Regions from separate parts of the Paenibacillus sp. MMO-177 genome, predicted to be linked through region 1. Evidence: riboswitches for the same ligand, from Rfam matches in the RefSeq annotation. Region 1 holds a riboswitch; each other region holds the start of a gene.
The links. Region 1 has a riboswitch for ZMP and ZTP ahead of rpiB (ribose 5-phosphate isomerase B). Riboswitches for the same ligand answer to the same signal wherever they lie in the genome.

Region 2: it holds a riboswitch for ZMP and ZTP, as region 1 does, so the genes downstream of both, WFK81_RS23300 (bifunctional 5,10-methylenetetrahydrofolate dehydrogenase/5,10-methenyltetrahydrofolate cyclohydrolase) here and rpiB (ribose 5-phosphate isomerase B) in region 1, are expected to answer to the same signal.
Region 3: it holds a riboswitch for ZMP and ZTP, as region 1 does, so the genes downstream of both, WFK81_RS26300 (DJ-1/PfpI family protein) here and rpiB (ribose 5-phosphate isomerase B) in region 1, are expected to answer to the same signal.

What each region holds. Positions count from the first base shown of each region.
Region 1 covers NZ_JBBCUR010000004.1:140,499-143,770, reverse strand. Annotated here, with positions in the region: gene WFK81_RS16160 (L-threonylcarbamoyladenylate synthase) at 1-215, shown strand, start outside; gene WFK81_RS16155 (manganese efflux pump MntP) at 335-847, shown strand; gene WFK81_RS16150 (low molecular weight protein arginine phosphatase) at 889-1,467, shown strand; ZMP/ZTP riboswitch at 1,554-1,634, shown strand; gene rpiB (ribose 5-phosphate isomerase B) at 1,735-2,193, shown strand; gene WFK81_RS16140 (TIGR01440 family protein) at 2,308-2,910, shown strand; gene glyA (serine hydroxymethyltransferase) at 2,934-3,272, shown strand, end outside.
Region 2 covers NZ_JBBCUR010000008.1:109,567-112,838, forward strand. Annotated here, with positions in the region: gene WFK81_RS23295 (S-layer homology domain-containing protein) at 1-1,485, opposite strand, end outside; ZMP/ZTP riboswitch at 1,943-2,027, shown strand; gene WFK81_RS23300 (bifunctional 5,10-methylenetetrahydrofolate dehydrogenase/5,10-methenyltetrahydrofolate cyclohydrolase) at 2,111-2,965, shown strand; gene WFK81_RS23305 (cyclodeaminase/cyclohydrolase family protein) at 2,966-3,272, shown strand, end outside.
Region 3 covers NZ_JBBCUR010000012.1:22,008-25,279, forward strand. Annotated here, with positions in the region: gene WFK81_RS26295 (AraC family transcriptional regulator) at 75-938, opposite strand; gene WFK81_RS26300 (DJ-1/PfpI family protein) at 1,010-1,609, opposite strand; ZMP/ZTP riboswitch at 1,666-1,745, opposite strand; gene WFK81_RS26305 (GH25 family lysozyme) at 1,882-2,199, shown strand; gene WFK81_RS26310 (hypothetical protein) at 2,200-2,616, opposite strand; gene WFK81_RS26315 (glutathione peroxidase) at 2,708-3,271, opposite strand.

The DNA of each region.
Region 1 (3,272 bases):
AAAGAGCAGGCGCTTATGATGCCGACCTCGTTCTCAGTTACGGCAGCGAGCTGCGTCTCGAGCAGGCGGCGCATAACCTGTATGCCGCACTTCGCCGGTTTGACTCGGAAGGCGTGCAGCGAATATGGGCGGAGGGCTGCTCCGAAGAAGGAATCGGCCTCGCACTGATGAACCGTCTGGCGAAGGCGGCTGGATATCAAATCGTCCGCCTATAGAGTAAGTAGTATGTTTGTCCCCTTGTCCGCATATCTTGGTTAAGAATGGATGTGGACATGGGGGCGATAGCGTGACTGATGCAACTTTGCAAGCCGGACAATTCGCGACACTGCTCATTATGGCGGTTGCGCTTGGCATGGATGCTTTTTCGTTAGGAATCGGAATCGGGCTGAAGGGGATTCGCCTGCGCGACGTGCTCCGGATAAGCGGCATCATCGCGTTATTCCATGTGTTGATGCCGCTTGGCGGCATCTACGCCGGACATTTCGTCAGCGGTCTGCTTGGACATGTTGCGACGATGGCTGCAGGCGTATTGCTGCTTTTGCTTGGCGGACACATGATTTACAACTCGCTCAAAGGGGAATCGGCCCAATCGATGGACTACCGTTCCTCGGTCGGAACGTTTTTGTTTGCGTTCAGCGTCAGCATCGACTCCTTCTCCGTTGGCGTAACACTCGGCATGTTCAAGGCCGATATTCTGCTGACGGTTTTATTGTTTGGCTTTTTTGGCGGATTGATGTCCGTGCTGGGGTTGCTGCTTGGGCGCCGGGTCAGCGAGAATCTGGGCGGCTACGGTGAAGCGCTGGGCGGGGCGATCTTGCTCATTTTCGGTCTGTTATTTATATTTTAATACAACGATGGAATCAGCCATACCAGAAAGGGGATTGCAGCATGACGCGCATCTTGTTTGTTTGTACCGGCAATACCTGCCGTTCGCCGATGGCGGAAGCCATGCTGAGGGCAATGGCGGAGCAGCAAGGAATTCCGCTCGAGGTCCGTTCTGCCGGGGTATCCACCATTGACGGTCTGCCGATCTCGGCTCATGCCGCTACAACGCTGCGCGGCAAATCGGTTGAGCATCGGGGCTCGTCGCGCGCGTTAAGCGGAGAAGCCGTTGCTTGGGCGGACCTTATCCTGACGATGACGGCCGGACACAAACGCGGCTTGCTCAACTATTTCCCGGAAGCCGTGGACAAAGCTTATACGCTTAAAGAATATGTGAATCAGGATACCGCTGTTCAGGCGGATATAGAAGAGCTCGAGCGTCTTTATACGGAGATGCATATGAAGCAGGTGCTGGGCCAGCAGCTGTCGGCCGCGGAGCGTTCGCGTCTTCTGGAGCTGGAACGCCGGATCCCGAGCTTTGATATCGCTGATCCGTTTGGCGGAACGCTTGGCATGTATGAAAGCTGCGCCAAAGAAATCGAAGAGAGCCTGAAGGCCCTTCTCCAAGCGCTTAAAAAGGGATGATAATCCATGCCGGAATTAGGCTGGATTCATGCGTATATTTGATTGATTTTCACGCTTGAATAAGCTATCATGAAGGTAACAAAGACGGTTTCCGATGTAACTGGCGACGGAAGTGGGTAACCACGGTGGAGCATCGGAACATACGGCCGGTCGCCTGGGCAAAGAGCAGCATGCTAGTCATAGCATGTCATGCTCTTTTTTCGTCTTTTTGAGGATTTTAGGTATAATAAGTCCGTATGATTCGACAACTAGCAGGAGGGTTTTGCGTTGAAAATTGCAATAGGTGCAGATCATGCGGGTTACCGTCTGAAAGATGAAATTGTTCCGTTTCTTTTATCGCTTGGTCATGAAATTGAAGACTTGGGCTGCGACTGCAGCCAGTCGGTGGATTATCCCGATTATGCGCTGCCTGTAGCGGACAGAGTGGCCAGCGGCCAAGCTGACCGCGGCATTCTGATTTGCGGCACGGGTATCGGCATGTCGATCGCGGCGAACAAAGTTCCGGGAATCCGCTGCGCGCTGGTGCATGATATGTTTTCGGCACAAGCAACCCGTGAGCATAACGATACAAACGTGCTTGCGATGGGCGAGCGTATTATCGGCCCTGGCCTTGCGCAGGAAATTGTCCGCATCTGGATGGAAACACCGTTCTCGAACGGCGAGCGCCATGTAGGGCGTGTCCGGAAAGTGAAGGAAATCGAGCAGCAATATACGGTTCATCCTTAGGTCCATGCTTTCGAAGCAAGAATTATCATTAACCGCTTAATTAACAGGCCATTGGTGTAATTAATCCTTAAGCGATTTGTGTGATCATTCTTATCTTTGCAGGAGGTATGTACAATGAACAATCAACAGGAAACCATTGCTATTGCAGCCGATGTGGAGACCATTGTGCGGGAGCTTGTTACGGCAGGAGGATTAAAAGCCGGCCAGCTGCTGGTTATCGGGACCAGCACAAGCGAGGTGCTTGGTCACCGGATCGGGACTTCGGGAACGGTCGAGACAGCCGCTCAGATCTATGCAGGCATTGAAGCGGTCCGGAAGGATATAGGCTTTTATCCGGTTTATCAGTGCTGCGAGCATTTGAACCGGGCGCTTGTCCTCCCCCGTGAGGCGGCGGACAAGTACGGACTGGAAGAGGTTGCGGCCATTCCCGTTCCGAAAGCAGGCGGTTCAATGGCTGCGTATGCATTCCGGCATTTGCCGAACGCCTGCCTGGTTGAGACCGTTCAGGCACATGCCGGATTCGATATCGGCGACACCTTTATCGGCATGCACCTGCGCCGGGTTGCCGTTCCGGTCAGACCGTCCATCCGGTCGATTGGCGCAGCTCATGTCACGATGGCTTTTTCGCGGCCTAAGCTGATTGGCGGCGCACGTGCGGTTTACACTTTGGAAGACAGCGGCCTGGCGTCAGAGCAGACGTCGGGAACATGCGACTAATTATATTTAGGAGGCTTTTCACAATGGAAAACTTACGTAACCAAGATCCTGAAGTATTAAAGGCAATGGGCCTTGAGCTGCAGCGCCAACGCGACAACATCGAGCTGATCGCATCCGAGAACATCGTAAGCGAAGCGGTTCTGGAAGCTATGGGTTCGGTATTGACGAATAAATATGCAGAAGGCTACCCAGGCAAACGCTTCTACGGCGGCTGCGAGCACGTGGACATTGTGGAAGACATCGCACGCGAACGCGCGAAAGAAATCTTTGGCGCCGAGCATGCGAACGTTCAGCCTCACTCCGGCGCGCAAGCAAACATGGCGGTATACCTTGCCGTCCTCAAACCAGGCGACACGGTCCTT
Region 2 (3,272 bases), on a different contig from region 1:
TCCATTGGCGTTGACTGCATCGTTCACCAGATAATAACTATGAGCTTTGATCGTGCCGTTAAGCGCCGTACCCGATCCTTTTGTCTTAGGCGTGCCTAAAGCACTGTACTCGACAATCCAGCCTTTCAAGCTGATATCATGGTCCGTACGGTTGTACAGCTCGAAGAATTTGTTCTTGTAAACCCCGTTCGCCGATCCGCTAACGTTCAGCATGCTGAAGACAACGTCACCGGGATTAGCTTTATTCGGGTTGGCGATCGCAAAATCAACGCCGGTCTTGGAGCTGACTAGCTTGTTCGCCGCTTTTGCAGTCACGTAAATTTTCGCATTGCCGTCCGCATTGGAAAGGCTAACCGTAAACGAACCGTCCGCTTCGGCTGTTGTCGAGCCTGCCGGAGTTGTGCCATCCGCCAAATAGATCGTAACGGCTGAGCGGCCAGCTACGGCGGATGCTGTTCCCGACACGGTCGAGTGGCTCGAATAAGTAATTTTGGTTGCATTCGGTGCGGCAGTTTGTCCGACCGATATGTTCACCTTCGCACTCTCTTCTTTGCCCGTTTCCGTCGCGGTTACCGTCACCGTTCCCGCATGAGTCGGATTGCTGATGGTCAAAGTAAACGAGCCGTCCGCGTTTGCGGTCGTATTGCCAAGCGACATATTGTCCGCATCGTATGCTTTAACTTCAGCATTTGCCGGCACTGCTCCGATATCGCCGTTTAGTGTCGCATAGTCGTCCACAAACGTAATTTTGTTTACGACCGGAGGTGTCGATGTTTGTACGCCGCCGTTATCGTTACCGCCGTTGCCGACATCGCCGCCGGACCCGTCAGACGAATCGCCGGTTACAACGATATTTTCGATCTGGTTGGTCCCCGTGGCTCCAAGCGGATCGGTTGCGGAGTATGACCCCGTACCCGCACGGACGGAAATATTGTCAACGAGCGTCCATCTCAAATAAACCATTGCCTGATTGTCCGCTTGGGAAGGCAGTGCAACATTGGTCAGTACGCCTGTCGTCCAATCGTTTTGAACTTTGACGGTGCCGCCTGCAACATCGTTCCAGGTTGTCCCGTCTAAACTATATTGAAGTTGGAAATCTCTCGGTCCTGTGTTCGACCCTCTTTGAACCGACGATACTTTAAGGTTCGTATAGCCGGAAGACACAAGAGAAACCTGCCAATAATCGCCGACCTTCCAATCTTTGCCGCTGACAACTGGCATTGCAGGAGTTGATGCATCGTTGGAAAACGTAACCGCTGATAGACTTGTCGTCATCTTCTTGTCCTTGTTGACATCAAGCGTAACGTTTTGGTTCGCAGGAAGATCAGCTACTCCCGTGCCCGTCCCGTCCCATTTCGCAAGCGTCACCGCAGAAGCTGCGGATGCCTTAGGCAAAAGACTGCCCGGCTGCAGTAGCGTGAAAAGCATCATAACGGATAAAACAATGCCGAATACGCGTTTATTTTTTAATGCCGAATAACCCACTTAAATGCCTCCGTTCAATGAATTCATTATGGAAATAAGTCTGCTAACAGAGGTAGGCCAAGCTATAATGTGATAAAATAAATAGGGCTTGCTTATCAACGGCAAATAAACCGCCGATAAGCCGGTTTCTTCAGAAGCCGTGGTCCGTGTGCCCCGCCAAAAGCTAACGGATCGCGGCTATTCGATTCCTATTTATGCCTTGCAAGAGAATAGAACTCCTTTCTACAAAATTCTACAAAGATCTACAAAAAACGAGTTAGCCTTACCTCACCTGCATTATAGCACCGTTAAATTGGACAAATGTCATCGTAATATTAATTTTTTAGCAGTAAACCATCCCGCTTTTTTCATATGTTCATTTTTGGAATATTTTCAGATGAAATTTGTTTCAGCCCTTACAAAAAGAACAGGTAACCGCCTTTTCTTTCGTTCAAACTTTTGATACAGTAAGAAAAATAACGTTGTATGCGACTGGCGAAAAAAGTGGAATCAACCACGAGGGAGCATACGGCTTGGACGTTCCGTTCGCCTGGGAAAAGTATCTGATGGATAGACTCGCGTTTTTCGCGAGCCTTCCGCAGGTGCTTTTTTTTTCGTTCATGAACAATGGCATGGAGGGATTGGAATGACAAAGCTCTTGAAAGCGAAGGAAGCAGCAGATCAGGTATACGAAGGAATCCGGACGAAGGTCGAAGAGTGGAAGCAGAACGGAGTCCAGCCTCATATGGCGACCATTCTGGTCGAAGGAGATCCCGCATCGGCCTATTATGCCGGGGCCAAACAACGAATTGCCGAGAAGCTGGGCGTAGTTTTTACTCTCCACTCATTTACGGCCGAGGTTACGGAAGACGAGATCCTCCGGCTTGTTCATCGGTTGAACAATGATCTATCCGTGCATGGCATTATGCTGGAGCTCCCCCTGCCCCGGCATCTGTCGGCGAGCACCATTGAGAAGGCGATCTCCCCGCTGAAAGACGTGGATGGAGTTACGCCTGACAATAAGCTTGCTACGGTAACTGGCGACACCGGTCTCTATCCGGCTACCCCTCAATCCTGTATTCGGCTTCTAAAGCATTACGGTTATACGCTTGAAGGCAAGAACGTAACGCTCGTCGGACGCGGCCAAACCGTCGGACTCCCGCTGTTCCATATGCTTCAACGCGAGAACGCCACCGTAACCGTCTGTCACTCGCGCACGCCGGACATCGCTTCTCATCTGGGCCATGCCGATATCGCCTTTGTCGCCGTGGGCCGTCCAAATGTCGTTACGCAAGCCATGGTTCATTCCGATCTCGTTATAATCGATGCCGGAATCAATGAAACGCCGGACGGTAAAATGGTCGGCGATGTTGCAATCAACGTCCAACCAATCGCAGCGGCGGTATCCCCCGTACCAGGCGGGGTCGGAACGTTAACGACGGCAATCCTGTACGAGAATCTGATGAAGGCTATTGACCTTCAACTTGGGGAGGGCAAATAGATGACTGCAACAACGACGTGGGATGATTCCATCCGCTATTTTCTGCAGCAAGCCGGCAGCTCCAATCCTACGCCGGGTGGAGGTAGCGTAGCGGCATTAATTGCTGCGCTTGGAGCTTCGATGACTTCCATGGTCGGCAACCTGACGCAAGGAGAAAAGTTCGCCGATATTCAATCTACGATTGTTGAAGTCATAGAGAAGATGCATCGTTTAACGGCAGAATGCGAAGAGCTGCTTCAGGCGGATATCTCATCGTTCAATAAATACATGGACGCGCTAAAGCTTCCTAAGAGCTCCGATGATGAGA
Region 3 (3,272 bases), on a different contig from region 1:
AAAAAACATGCCGGAATTTCCGGCATGCTCTTATTCGTTTCTTACCGCCTTCGAACAACCGCCCGGAAGCCGGCTTAGCGAATCGGGATATAGATGGTCATGCTGATTTTCTCCGGCGTGGAATTCAGAACATCCGTCACTTCAAAGTCCGGTCCCTCTCCACGCTCGTAATTGCTGTTAGGCAGCCAGGTTCCATAGATGTATTTCCATGCGTTTTGTCCAAGCTCGGGCATACTGCCGTTGCGGAAAGCCGCATACTTGCCGCCGGGAAGCTCCAGACAGGCGAAGCCGTCCTCCACCTCCGCAAATGAGGTGACCTCCTCGCCAATAAGGAACGAAAAGGCACCATCCTCCCTGTAACTATGGGGGATACCATAAGCAAAAGCCGGCCGCGCTTTGTTAGGGATACGCATATAGTATTCATGACTGCCAAAATGCGCATAGAAACCCGGGATCTCCTCGAAATACCGCTCGTTGTTCAAATTGGTCGGATAGTTATAACCAATGATGCGGGTCGCTGGCCGTTCCATGATGTCCGGTTTGTACATCGTTAATCCTCCTCGGATATTAGCCGTTAATGCGACGAGATCAATGGGGAGCTGCAAGGCTAATGGCGGCTGTTGCTTCCTATATTGGGCCGGCGCCATGCCGAAATAACCGGCGAAAGCACGGGTAAACGCCTCCTGCGAGCCGTATTGGTAAGACACGGAGATATCCAGCACCGTATGGCTGTTAACCCGCAGCTCCTCGGCAGCCCTGCTTAACCTTCTCTTCCGAATGTATTCCTGTACCGTAAAGCCCGTGATGGCATGGAATAGCCTTTGAAAATGGTACAGCGAAAATCCCGCCCGGGCGGCTATGGCCTCCAGGCTAAGCGCTTCCTGCAGCTGTTCTTCTATAAACGTAATCGCATATTGGATTCGGGTGTAATGTTCCATTCGTAAGATTGATCCAGCTCCCTCGCTCATCGTTACGGCTATGCTATCAGGAAAACGGCACAAATATTTGATCAGGAATGCTCTCTTTGCACCCAATCGTATTCCATCAATTTTGCGGTATGAAGCGCTCTCTCTTCGCCATGAAGCCGCCTGATGACGTAGAGGGACATGTCTATGCCGGCCGAAATACCCGCGGACATAATAATCTTCCCGTTATCTACATACCTGGCTGTCTCGGAGATTTCAGCGGATGCTGGCGCAACCTGCCTCAGCTCGTCGGTTGCAAGACGATTCGTCGTCAGCTTCAGCCCTTCCAGCACTCCCGCCTTTGCGAGGAGCAGCGCGCCCGTACAGACGGATAGCAACAGCTCCGACTCGTCAGCGCATTTCCTGATCCAATCGGTCAACGCCTTGTTGTGCATTTCCTGACGGGAGCCCAGGCCGCCTGGGATAAGTACGATATCGGGCTTGGGACAATCATGAATGGTATAGGCCGGATTGACGCTCAGATTGCCTAGAGCCGTAACGGGACTGTTATGTTCCGCCACGGTGAACACATGGAAATCTTGGCCGCGATTGCTGCCCGTAATAAAAACTTCGAACGGTCCCGTAAAATCCAGCACTTCAACGTTGTCGTAAATCAGAATGGCAACATTTCTTCTCCGCTTCATTTGCTTCATCCCCTCATCCTAAATAAAAAGAGCATCGCCTCTCTTCACGAGAAACGATACTCTGCCCAGGCGTACGGCTGATGACATATGTGCTCCCTCGTGGTTCTCCACGTTTACGCCAGTCGCACATACCAGATATTTACTTTTATCATATACCGGGTACCTATGCGGAGCAAGTTAATTTTTGCGGAAACAAATAAGGACAAGCTGTCGTCTATGTATCTGGAAAGCGCTGGACCAGCCAAGGAGACAGGAATAAAGGATGGGTGGCTATGAAGCTAAAAAGATGGCAGAAAAGCACCGCGTGTATCCTGCTGCTCCTCATGATCGCGGGTGTATTAGAGTACAAGGGCATCATTTGGCATAACAACCTGTTTGCGTCTAAATACAAGGTACGGGGGATTGATGTGTCCCACTATCAGGGCGAGATTGATTGGGGCATGGTTGCCGGCAGCGGCAAATGGCAGTTCGTCTATATCAAGGCAACCGAAGGGAAGGATATGACGGATAAGGAGTTCAAGTCGAATTGGGAACAAGCCAGAAGCCAAAAAATGAAAGCCGAAGCTTCTTGGGGAGCATCGGCCTTTTGACTACTTTTCAATTTTATAGGTAAACTTCCACTCGGCCGTGTTCCCCGAATACCTGCCGCGGTTCTCCGTCACAACGACCTTCAACGCTTTATTGACGGTTTTTGTGATGGACGATACCTTTACCGTATCATTGGCTGAGTTGCTATCGGGAATTTTATCCTGCTCTTCGGCATACGCCTTCAGCTTAATGCTGTCCGTCGATTTCAAGTTTAAGGTAATGCTTTTGTTTTCCTGTACTTCCTTGCCGTTCACGTAAGCCTTAGTCAACCACTCGTTACCGACATGGTTATTCTCAACCAGCTCTACGCTGACAAGCGTAACTTTGAACTTGGTTGTTTTGTCCGAAGCCGAGACCGGTTGCATAAGCAGGGCAAAAACAGCCGTAACCGCCATAGCTACCTTCACAAGCTTACTCAATGCGAATGCCTCCCTCTTAATTTTTGTTAGAAGAAACTTCTCCGGGACGCATGTTTATCCTGCTTCATTACTATTTTCGCAATAATAAGACCTATTGTTCCGAGGATAATGCCTCCTCGATCGCCAGTTCCAGATCGCTTGGCTGCGTTGTTGGCTCGAATCGGGCGATTACTTGCCCTTCCCGGTTAACGAGGAACTTGGAGAAGTTCCACTTTACGCCGTCGCCCTCATACAGGTCCGGATGATTCTGCCGAAGAAAGTCCTTCATCCACAGCTCATCGGAATTGTTCGGATCAAAGCCCCGGAAAGGCGCCTGCTCCGTCAAATATTGAAAGAGCGGATGAACGGATTCACCGCGGAGCTCTACCTTTTCGAACAACGAGAAGGTTACACCGACATTGCGACGGCAATGCTCTTCTATTTCCGAATGGCTGCCGGGCTCTTTGCCGTTAAACTGATTGCACGGGAAACCCAGTATTTCGAAGCCGTGCATCCAATATTTTTCGTACAAATGCTGCAGGCCTTCGAACTGCTTGGAGTAGCCGCATTGGCTTGCTGTATTCACGATTAGAAGAACCCTGCCGTAAAAAGCAGACAGATGAATAGGCTCCCCATTTATCTCATTTACCTGAAAGTCATAGATGGACTTGTTCATC